One region of the Kribbella sp. NPDC050281 genome, then DNA from elsewhere that is predicted to be linked to it. Evidence: riboswitches for the same ligand, from Rfam matches in the RefSeq annotation. Region 1 holds a riboswitch; the other holds the start of a gene.

Region 1 (4,972 bases):
GCCACTCGGATGGATCACCGATCAGGGCCGCGAAGAGCGGATTCCAGGTGATCACCGTCCAGGCGGCGTCGCACACGCACAGCGGCGCACCGTCGAGCTGGTCCACGATCCGCTGTACGCCGGGCGGGATGTACGCCGAAATCCTCCCCGGAGACGGTTCCACCTGGCCGGCGAGTACGAAGAGATGGTTGCGCTCGGCATCGGACAGGCGAAGTGCCCGGGACAACGCGGTCAGCACCTGGACCGACGGCGAATCCGATCGACCCTGCTCGAGGCGGACGACATAGTCCACCGACATTCCGGCCAGGTGCGCCAACTCTTCCCGGCGCAGTCCCGGCGCTCGCCGCTTGCCGCCCGCCGGAAGGCCGACCGCGTCCGGCGTCACCCGATCCCGCCACGCGTGCAGTGTCCGGCCCAGCTCGCTCATGCACCCAGTATTCCGCGCACCGCACCGGCCAGCCTGGTACTGCCGTTCCCTAGGACATCGCGGGTACTACCTGGCCGACACCCCTGGCGCGAGGCTGAGTGCATGACCACGACACTCATCACCGGGGCCAACAAGAGCCTTGGATTCGAAACCGCCCGCCGGCTGATCGCCGCCGGGCACACCGTCTACATCGGCGCCCGCGATCCCCAGCGAGGCAAGGAGGCCGCGGCCACTCTCGATGCGCGATACGTGCCGCTCGACGTCACCAGCGACGAGTCCGTCGACAATGCGGCCACTCAGATCGAGGCCGAGGCCGGCGGACTCGACGTACTGATCAACAATGCAGGCGTTTTTGGCCCGATCCGCACCGCCTGGGACCTGACGGCTGATGACCTGCGACAGACGTACGACGTCAACGTGTTCGGACCGGTCCGAATGCTGCACCGTTTCCTGCCGCTGCTCAAGCGCAGCGCCAACCCGGTCGTCGTGAATGTGTCCAGCGGGCTCGGCTCGATCGCCACGGCCGTAGATCCAGAGGGACAGTCCGCTGGGGTCCCGGTCTGGGTTCCCGCACCGGGCTACGGCTCCTCGAAGGCCGCGCTCAACATGCTCACCGTCCAGTACGCGCGGCAACTGCCGGAACTGCGGATCAACACGGTCGACCCCGGCTACACCGCGACCGACTTCAACGGGCACCGCGGCGACCAGACGGTCGAGCAGGGAGCGGAGATCATCGTCCGGCTGGCCCAGATCGGCCCGGACGGACCGACCGGTGAGTATCTGAGCCTGACCGGAACCGTGCCTTGGTGATCAGCATTCGATGACGTTGACGGCCAGGCCGCCGCGGGACGTCTCCTTGTACTTGATCTTCATGTCGGCGCCGGTCTCGCGCATCGTCTTGATCACCTTGTCGAGGGTGACCACGTGCACCCCGTCGCCGTGCATCGCCATCCGGGCCGCGTTGACCGCCTTCACCGACGCCATCGCGTTCCGCTCGATGCACGGGATCTGCACCAGCCCGCCGACCGGGTCGCAGGTCAGGCCGAGGTTGTGCTCCATCGCGATCTCGGCCGCGTTCTCGACCTGCTGCGGCGTACCGCCGAGGACCTCGCACAGCCCGGCCGCCGCCATCGAGCAGGCCGAGCCGACCTCGCCCTGGCAGCCGACCTCGGCGCCGGAGATCGACGCGTTCTCCTTGTAGAGCACGCCGATCGCGCCGGCGGTAAGCAGGAACCGGACCGCGCCGTCGTCGGTTGCCCCCGGCACGAACCGCCGGTAGTAGTGCAGTACGGCGGGGATGATGCCCGCGGCGCCGTTCGTCGGCGCGGTGACGATCCGCCCGCCGGACGCGTTCTGCTCGTTCACCGCGAGGGCGAACAGGTTGACCCAGTCCATCACCTTGAGCGGATCCACCGACCACGGGTCGCGGCTCAGCTTCTGGTGCAGCGCGTGCGCCCGCCGCGGCACCTTCAGGCCGCCGGGCAGGATGCCCTCGGTCTCACAGCCCTCGCGGACGCAGTCCTGCATCACCTGCCAGATGTGCAGCAGGCCGTCGTGGATCTCGGTCTCGGTCCGCCAGGCCAGCTCGTTGGCGAGCATCACCTCGCTGATCGGCAACTGCGACTCGCGGCACCGCTCGAGCAGCTCGGCGCCAGTCGTGAACGGGTACTTCAGTGGGGTCGTGTCCGGCACGATCCGGTCCCCGGCCGCCGCGTTCTCGTCGACCACGAACCCGCCGCCGACCGAGTAGTACGTCCGCTCCCGCAGTACGCCGCCGTCCGCGGACCGGGCCACGAACGTCATCCCGTTCGGGTGGTACGGCAGGACCTTGCGCCGGTGCATCACCAGGTGTGCGTTCTCGTCGAACGTGATCTCGTGCGTGCCGGCCAGCAGCAACCGGCCGCGCTCGCGGATCGTCTCGACACGTGCGTCGACCGAATGAGTGACGACGGTCTCGGGATCCTCGGCCTCGAGACCGAGCAGGACCGCCTTGTCGCTGCCGTGGCCGTGGCCGGTCACTCCCAGCGAACCGAACAGCTGTGCCTCGACGGTCGCGGTAGTAGCCAGCAGGCCGGCATCGGCCAGGCCGAGTGCGAAGGTGCGGGCGGCGCGCATCGGTCCCACTGTGTGGGAGCTCGACGGGCCGATCCCGATACTGAACAGGTCGAAGACGCTGATCGCCATCGTGTGGAGGTTTCCTTCCGGTCGCCGTTGACCGTTTGGTGTCCTCCCCGCTCTGTCAGACGTCCGGGGACGTCTTCCAGAGGTGCCTCGCCCGTGCGGTGAAGGTGCCTGAGAGATTCTTGGGGAGAGTTGCTCCTACGGCGCCCGGGTCGTACCCGGGACTCTCCCGCACGGGTTCATGCGGCTGTTGAATTAGCTGACGTCCTGGACGGTACGGCGGTGTCCCGGCCGTCGTCAATCCGGCCCGTGCGCACCGCCCAGATCTCGAAGAACCAGGTGAACAGGGGCGGAACACTGGCCGCCAGCGCAAGCAGCGTGACCGGCCAGGACCAGCGCAGCGGGCCACGCACCAGCAGCACGGTGAGCACGTAGACGATGAAGATGCCGCCGTGGATCGGGCCGAAGATCTTCACCCCGAGCTCGTTGTCGGACAGCACGTACTTGAACAGCATTCCGATCAGCAGACCGGTCCAGGAGATCGCCTCGGCGATCGCCACCGTGCGGAACCAGGTCGCGTGTCTCTTCGTGCCGGCCGGGGCGGCAACAGTCGTCTCGGTCATCGACCCGACCCTAACAAGTCCCCCAAGCCGTGCCCGGGGTGTGTCGAGGGCTGCTCCCCGATGTGCGCGGGCAAACGGTTGCTGAGGATCGAGGGAGGTTCCCCAGACAGGAGATTTCCCTGATGACATCCAGACAAGTACTCAGGACCACCGCGTGGGGTGTGGTCCTGGGATTCGCCGCGGCGGGTCTCACCGCGGTGCCCGCGCCGGCCGACGTACCCAAGCCGGTGACAGTGCAGTGGTCCGACTGCAAGCCCGAAGGCAAGGACGATCCCGCGGAAGTGAAGGGATCGCAGTGCGCGACCCTGCAGGTGCCGGTGGACTGGCACCATCCGGACGGACCGACGTTCGGTCTCGCGATCGCCCGGCGTACGGCGAAGTCCCCGAGCGACCGGGTCGGCGTACTGATGTGGGGCCCGGGTGGTCCCGGTGACTCGGGCGTCGACCGGATCAAGACCGGCATGTTCCGGTTCAGCGAGGACCTGCAGGACCGGTTCGACATCGTGAGCTTCGATCCGCGCGGGGTGGCTCGCAGCAACCCGGTGAAGTGCACGGCCGCACTGCTGGCCCAGCAGCCGTCGCCGATCATCAAGAGCGCCACGGCCTTCCGCGACGCCATCCGCTACAACAAGCAACTCGCGACCGACTGCCGCGAGCACACCGGGCCGGTGTACGACCACATCGACACCTGGCAGACGGTGCGCGACGTCGACGCGATCCGCAAGGCGCTCGCCGAGTCCACGATCTCGTTCCACGGCAGCTCGTACGGCACAGTGCTCGGCGGGCAGTACGCCGAGACGTACCCGGGCCGGGTGCGCGCGATGGTGCTGGAGAGCGTGGCCGACCACAGCGCGGCGTCGGCGAAGGAGTTCGTCGACGACCAGGCCGAGGCAGCCCAGGACTCGTTCTCGGAGTTCGTGAAATGGTGCGACTCGGCAACGACCTGTGCCCTGCACGGGCGCGACATCCACGCCCTGTGGGCGGACCTCCTGGCCCGTGCCGACCGTGGCGAGATGCCGGACCCACAGCACCCGAACGTCGCGACCACACCGTTCAACCTGAGCTTCTACGTGTTCCGACAGCTGTACGACCCGGAGTGGCGGGCGCTCGCGGACACCTTGAAGCAGCTCGACGCCAGTGCGCCGCCGACCGCGCAGCCGCCGGTCCCGCCCGGACTGGCATCGAACCCGCTGGCCGTGTTCTGCCAGGACTGGAACCTGCAGGTCAGCGACTACAAGGAGTACGCCGGTCTTCTCACCCGGCTGGCACGGAACAACCCGGACATGCGCTATCCCGGTCAGCTGATGGCTGTGTCGATGTGCCTCGGGCAGCCGCCGGCCACCAACCCGCAGCATCGGCTGAAGGTGCACGGTCTGGACACTCCGGTGCTGCTCGCGAACGCGATCCACGATCCGGCCACCGGCTACAACTGGGCCAAGAGCGTGGCACACCAACTGGGTAAGGACGGTCGGCTGTTGACCTACGAGGGCTGGGGGCACGGCAGCTACACGACCAGTCCGTGCGTGCAGTCGACGATCGACGACTATCTGATCAAGGTGCAGGTCCCGAAGCGCGGCACCAGCTGTCCCGCCGTACCACCGGTGGGCTGACACGAGTCCGGGCCGGCGCTCCCAACTAGCGCCGGCCCGGGGTTTCGCGTGAACTCAGACCGGTACGCCGGTCACATCGAGCACACGGATGATCTCGTCGCCGCGGACCATCCGGCCCGCCAGCAGGCGAAGTTCGGCGCAGGCGGATTCCAGGGCCTGCGTCTGGGATCGGCAGTTGTCGACGTACCAGA
Region 2 (4,972 bases), on a different contig from region 1:
CTGGTCGCCAAGCTGGCCGGTGAACTGGCCGGCTACGGGATCGAGCCACGGCACCTGCGCCTGTTCCGTACGGCGGCCGACCGCGAGGCCGGCCTGATCGAGCAGGTCACCGGGCCACGCCGTACCGAACAGACCGGCGAACTCGCGGCGCTGGCGGTCCGGTTGCATGCTGCCCTGGTCCGCTCCCGCCTACCACACTGAGCCGACCGGCCACCGCACCCGCCGGGGACTGCCCGGGCCTGCCCCGCGGAGTAGGCTGAAGGTGTGCGCGAAGTCGACGTGGTCGGAGTCCGGGTTGAGATGCCCTCGAGTCAGCCGATTGTGCTGCTCCGGGAGGTCGGCGGAGAGCGGTACCTGCCGATCTGGATCGGCGCGGCCGAGGCCAGCGCGATCGCCTTCGCCCAGCAGGGCATGGAGCCGCCGCGGCCGTTGACGCACGATCTGTTCGCCGAGACCCTGCGAGTGCTCGGGCACACGCTCAGTCAGGTCCGGATCGTGAATCTGACCGACGGCGTGTTCGAGGCGATCCTGGTGTTCGACGACAAGACCGAGATCTCGGCCCGGCCGTCGGACTCGATCGCGCTGGCGCTGCGCACCGGGACACCGGTGTTCTGCACCGAGGAGATTCTGGCCGAGGCGGGCATCCCCGTTCCGGACAGTGAGACGAACGACACCGACGAGGTGGAGGAGGAAGAGGAGGTCGAGCGGTTCCGTGAGTTCCTCGACCAGGTGACTCCGGAGGACTTCGACAAGAGCTGAGGACCGGGCTCGTTTTGACCTCCGTGGTACAAGACCAGGTAGGTAACGATTCGAGCGGCAACCGCGACACGCTCACGGCTCGGTGCGGTTGTCGTTGACCCTCCCTGGTCGGCGGCTTACCTTGAAGGAGTTGTGGGGTGTTGTCACTCCACGGAAGTGACCCGTTCCAGTCGGTACCCAGGGAGGCTCAGGCGTGACACGCACCGGCGACACGGATCTGACGGCGCAGTCGACGTCCGAAGCACGCGCCGAGGCGGCCGCTGCCGCCGGCGTCCAGGGCCTGCTCTTCGACGACGACCTGCGGCCGATGCCGGAGGATGTCGGGTTCCGCGGACCGACGGCGTGCCACGCGGCCGGGATCACCTACCGTCAGCTCGACTACTGGGCCCGCACCGGCCTGGTCTCCCCGTCCGTGCGCCCGGCGACCGGTTCCGGGACGCAGCGGTTGTACGGTTTCCGTGACGTCCTGTTGCTGAAGGTGATCAAGCGGCTGCTGGATGCCGGGATCTCGCTGCAGCAGATCCGGACCGCGATCGCCCACCTGAGCAAGCGCGGCATCGACGACCTGACCCAGATCACGCTGATGAGCGACGGCGCCTCGGTCTACATGTGCACCTCGCCGGACGAGGTCATCGATCTGCTGGCCGGCGGCCAGGGGGTGTTCGGCATCGCCCTCGGCGGTGTCTGGCGCGAGGTCGAGGGCTCGCTGTCCGAGCTGCCCACCGAGCGGGCCGACGGTCATGAGGACGGCGATCAGCACGCGAATGATGAACTCGCGGCTCGCCGCCGCGCCCGCATGACCGGTTGAGACCTTCCTTCCTCCTGTGCGCCCACTCACTGCCGATTCGCTGCGCGGTGTGTGGGCCACTGTGTTGTTGCCCCTCAACGCCGACGACTCCATCGACTTCGCGCGTCTGCAGGCTCAGGTAGATGTGCTGGGCGCCAGTCAGTTGGAGGGCTTGTATGCGCACGGCACGGCGGGCGAGTTCCAAACGCTGACCGAGGACGAGTTCGGCCGGATCAACGAGCTGCTCGCGGGAGCGGCCAAGCCGTTCCAGATCGGCGCGAGCCACCCGTCAGCCCAGCTGCAGTTGGATCGGGTACGTCGAGCCGCCGCGCTGGCACCTGGTGCGATCCAGGTGATCCTGCCCGACTGGCTGCCCTTGAACGACCGGGAGGCGCTCGACTTCCTCCGGCGCGTCGCGGACACCGCCGGTGACGTGCCTCTGGTCCTCTACAACCCACCGCACGCGAAGACCCCCGTGCGTCCAGAACTGCTGACGTCGCTGGCCGCCGCCGTGCCGAGTCTGATCGGTCTGAAGACCGCGGGTGGGGACAAGGCATGGTTCGAGCAGGCGCTGAAGTCCGGGCTGGCGATCTTCGTGCCAGGACACTTCCTTGCGAGCATGTCGTTACTCGGTGCGCATGGCAGCTACTCGAACGTCGCGGCGCTCTCACCCAACGGCTCGGTGGAGCACGCCTGCGACCTGGACGTCGAACGCCGGATCGGCGAGTTCTTCGGGCAGCACGTCGTACCGCTGCAGAAGGCGGGGTTGTCGAACCCGGCACTGGACAAGTTCCTGGCCGCGGTGGGGGACTGGGCGGACGTCGGTACGCGGGTTCGGTGGCCGATGGCGTCGGCGACCCAGGAGCAGGTCGAGGCCGCCCGGCCGGCCGCACTGCGGTTGCTGCCCGAACTCTTCGCCGATTCCTGGTAGCCTCGGGGCAGCCGTTCACAGCACTCGGGAGAGACCCGTGCGATCGGGCGCCGAAGGGGCAATTCCTCCCCGGAACCTCTCAGGCCCATGGACCGAGTGTCACAGGCGACTCTGGAGCGTGCATTGCTCGGCGTGACAGAGGGGGAGGCGACCGGAAGCACTGTCAGCAACGGAGCCTCTTGATGAACAACTCACCCCAGATCTCTGCGGCGTTCGCCGACCGGCACATCGGACCACGGCCGGACGAGGTCGCCCGGATGGTGCAGCTGCTCGGGTACGACGACGTCGACGCGCTCGTGGACGCCGCCGTACCGGAGTCGATCCGCTCCACCGAGGCGCTCCGGCTGCCCGAACCGGCCTCCGAGGTCGACGCGCTGACCGAGCTCCGCCAGCTCGCCGCCCGCAACACCGTCGCCACCTCGATGATCGGCCAGGGGTACTACGGCACCTTCACCCCGTCGGTGATCGTCCGCCGCCTGGTCGAGAACCCGGCCTGGTACACCGCGTACACGCCGTACCAGCCGGAGATCTCCCAGGGCCGGCTCGAGGCGCTGCTGAACTTCCAGACCGTGGTGTCCGACCTGACCGGCCTGCCGACCGCGAACGCGTCGCTGCTGGACGAGGGGACCGCGGCTGCCGAGGCGATGACGCTGGCACACCGGTCGAACAAGAAGAGCAAGTCGGACCGCTTCCTGGTCGACGCGGACTGCTTCGACCAGACCATCGCCGTGGTGCAGACCCGCGCTGAGGCGCTCGGTATCGAGGTGGTCGTCGCGGACACCACCGACGGTCTGCCGGACGGCGACTTCTTCGGTTTCCTGGTGCAGTACCCGGGCGCCGGCGGTGTGGTCCGCGACCTGAAGCCGCTGATCTCTGCCGCGCACGAGCGCGAGACCCTGGTGGCGGTCGCCTCCGATCTGCTCGCGCTGACGTTGCTGGAGGCACCGGGTGAGGCCGGCGCCGACATCGTGATCGGCTCGTCCCAGCGCTTCGGCGTACCGCTGTTCTACGGCGGCCCGCACGCCGGCTTCATGTCCGTCCGCGCCGGTCTCGAGCGGTCGTTGCCCGGTCGCTTGGTCGGTGTCTCCGTGGACGCTGACGGCGCACCGGCGTACCGGCTGGCGCTGCAGACCCGCGAGCAGCACATCCGCCGCGAGAAGGCGACCTCCAACATCTGTACGGCGCAGGTCCTGCTCGCCGTGGTCGCGTCGATGTACGCCGTCTACCACGGGCCGGACGGCCTGAAGGCGATCGCCGACCGTGTCCACGAGTACGCGGGCAGGCTGGCCGCGTCGCTGCGCGCCGGTGGTGTGGAGGTTGTCCACGGCGCCTTCTTCGACACCGTGCTCGCGCGCGTCCCCGGTCGGGCCGCCGACGTGGTCGACGCCGCCCGGCAGAACGGGATCTGGCTGCGCCTCGTCGACGCGGACCACGTCGGCATCTCCTGCGACGAGAAGACCGACGTCGCCGCGCTGACCCGGGTCTGCGTGTCCTTCGGTGTCCGGTACGACGGTTCCGTCGAGGTCGCCGGTCTGCCCGAGGCGGTTCGCCGTACGACGGAGTACCTGACGCACCCGGTGTTCAACACGCACCGGTCCGAGACGGCGATGCTGCGGTACATGCGCAAGCTGTCCGACTACGACTACGCGCTCGACCGCGGCATGATCCCGCTCGGCTCGTGCACGATGAAGCTGAACGCGACCACCGAGATGGAGCCGGTCACCTGGCCGGAGTTCGCCGATCTGCACCCGTTCGCGCCGATCGAGGACGCGGCCGGGTACGTGAAGCTGATCGGCCAGTTGGAGCGCTGGCTGGCCGAGGTCACCGGCTACGCGAAGGTCTCGATCCAGCCGAACGCGGGCTCCCAGGGTGAGCTGGCCGGTCTGCTCGCGATCCGCGGATACCACCGGGCGCAGGGCGACCATGACCGTAACGTCTGCCTGATCCCGGCCAGCGCGCACGGCACCAACGCCGCCTCCGCGGTGATGGCCGGCATGAAGGTTGTCGTTGTCAAGGGCAACGATGACGGCACGATCGACCTGTCCGACCTGCGGGCGAAGGCGTCCGAGCATGCGTCGAAGCTCGCGGCCATCATGATCACGTACCCCTCGACGCACGGGGTCTACGAGGAGAGCGTTCGCGAGGTCTGCCAGATCGTCCACGACCATGGCGGCCAGGTGTACGTCGACGGCGCGAACCTGAACGCGCTCCTCGGCCTGGCGAAGCCCGGTGAGTTCGGCGGCGACGTCAGCCACCTGAACCTGCACAAGACGTTCTGCATCCCGCACGGCGGCGGAGGTCCGGGCGTCGGCCCGGTGGCCGTGGCCGCGCACCTGGCGCCGTACCTGCCGAACCACCCGCTGCTGAACGAGGCCGGGCCGGAGTCCGGTGTCGGCCCGATCAGCGCGGCGCCGTTCGGTTCGGCCGGCGTACTGGCGATCTCCTGGGCCTACATCCGGATGATGGGTGCCGAGGGCCTGACCGCTGCGACGAAG

The links. A riboswitch is a leader RNA that binds a small molecule or an ion and turns the genes downstream of it on or off. The one in region 1 is predicted to bind glycine.
Region 2: linked by a shared signal. The riboswitch ahead of gcvP (aminomethyl-transferring glycine dehydrogenase) and the one ahead of AB0I34_RS16590 (L-serine ammonia-lyase) in region 1 are both predicted to bind glycine.

Annotation. Positions count from the first base shown of each region.
Region 1 is NZ_JBFAKS010000013.1:107,744-112,715, reverse strand. Features, by position in the region: gene AB0I34_RS16600 (helix-turn-helix transcriptional regulator) at 1-427, opposite strand, end outside; gene AB0I34_RS16595 (SDR family oxidoreductase) at 530-1,237, shown strand; gene AB0I34_RS16590 (L-serine ammonia-lyase) at 1,238-2,611, opposite strand; glycine riboswitch at 2,698-2,790, opposite strand; gene AB0I34_RS16585 (DUF3817 domain-containing protein) at 2,788-3,171, opposite strand; gene AB0I34_RS16580 (alpha/beta hydrolase) at 3,294-4,781, shown strand; gene AB0I34_RS16575 (hypothetical protein) at 4,836-4,972, opposite strand, start outside.
Region 2 is NZ_JBFAKS010000003.1:258,181-263,152, reverse strand. Features, by position in the region: gene AB0I34_RS05505 (MerR family transcriptional regulator) at 1-201, shown strand, start outside; gene AB0I34_RS05500 (bifunctional nuclease family protein) at 265-759, shown strand; gene AB0I34_RS05495 (MerR family transcriptional regulator) at 1,040-1,567, shown strand; gene AB0I34_RS05490 (dihydrodipicolinate synthase family protein) at 1,584-2,477, shown strand; glycine riboswitch at 2,493-2,582, shown strand; gene gcvP (aminomethyl-transferring glycine dehydrogenase) at 2,660-4,972, shown strand, end outside.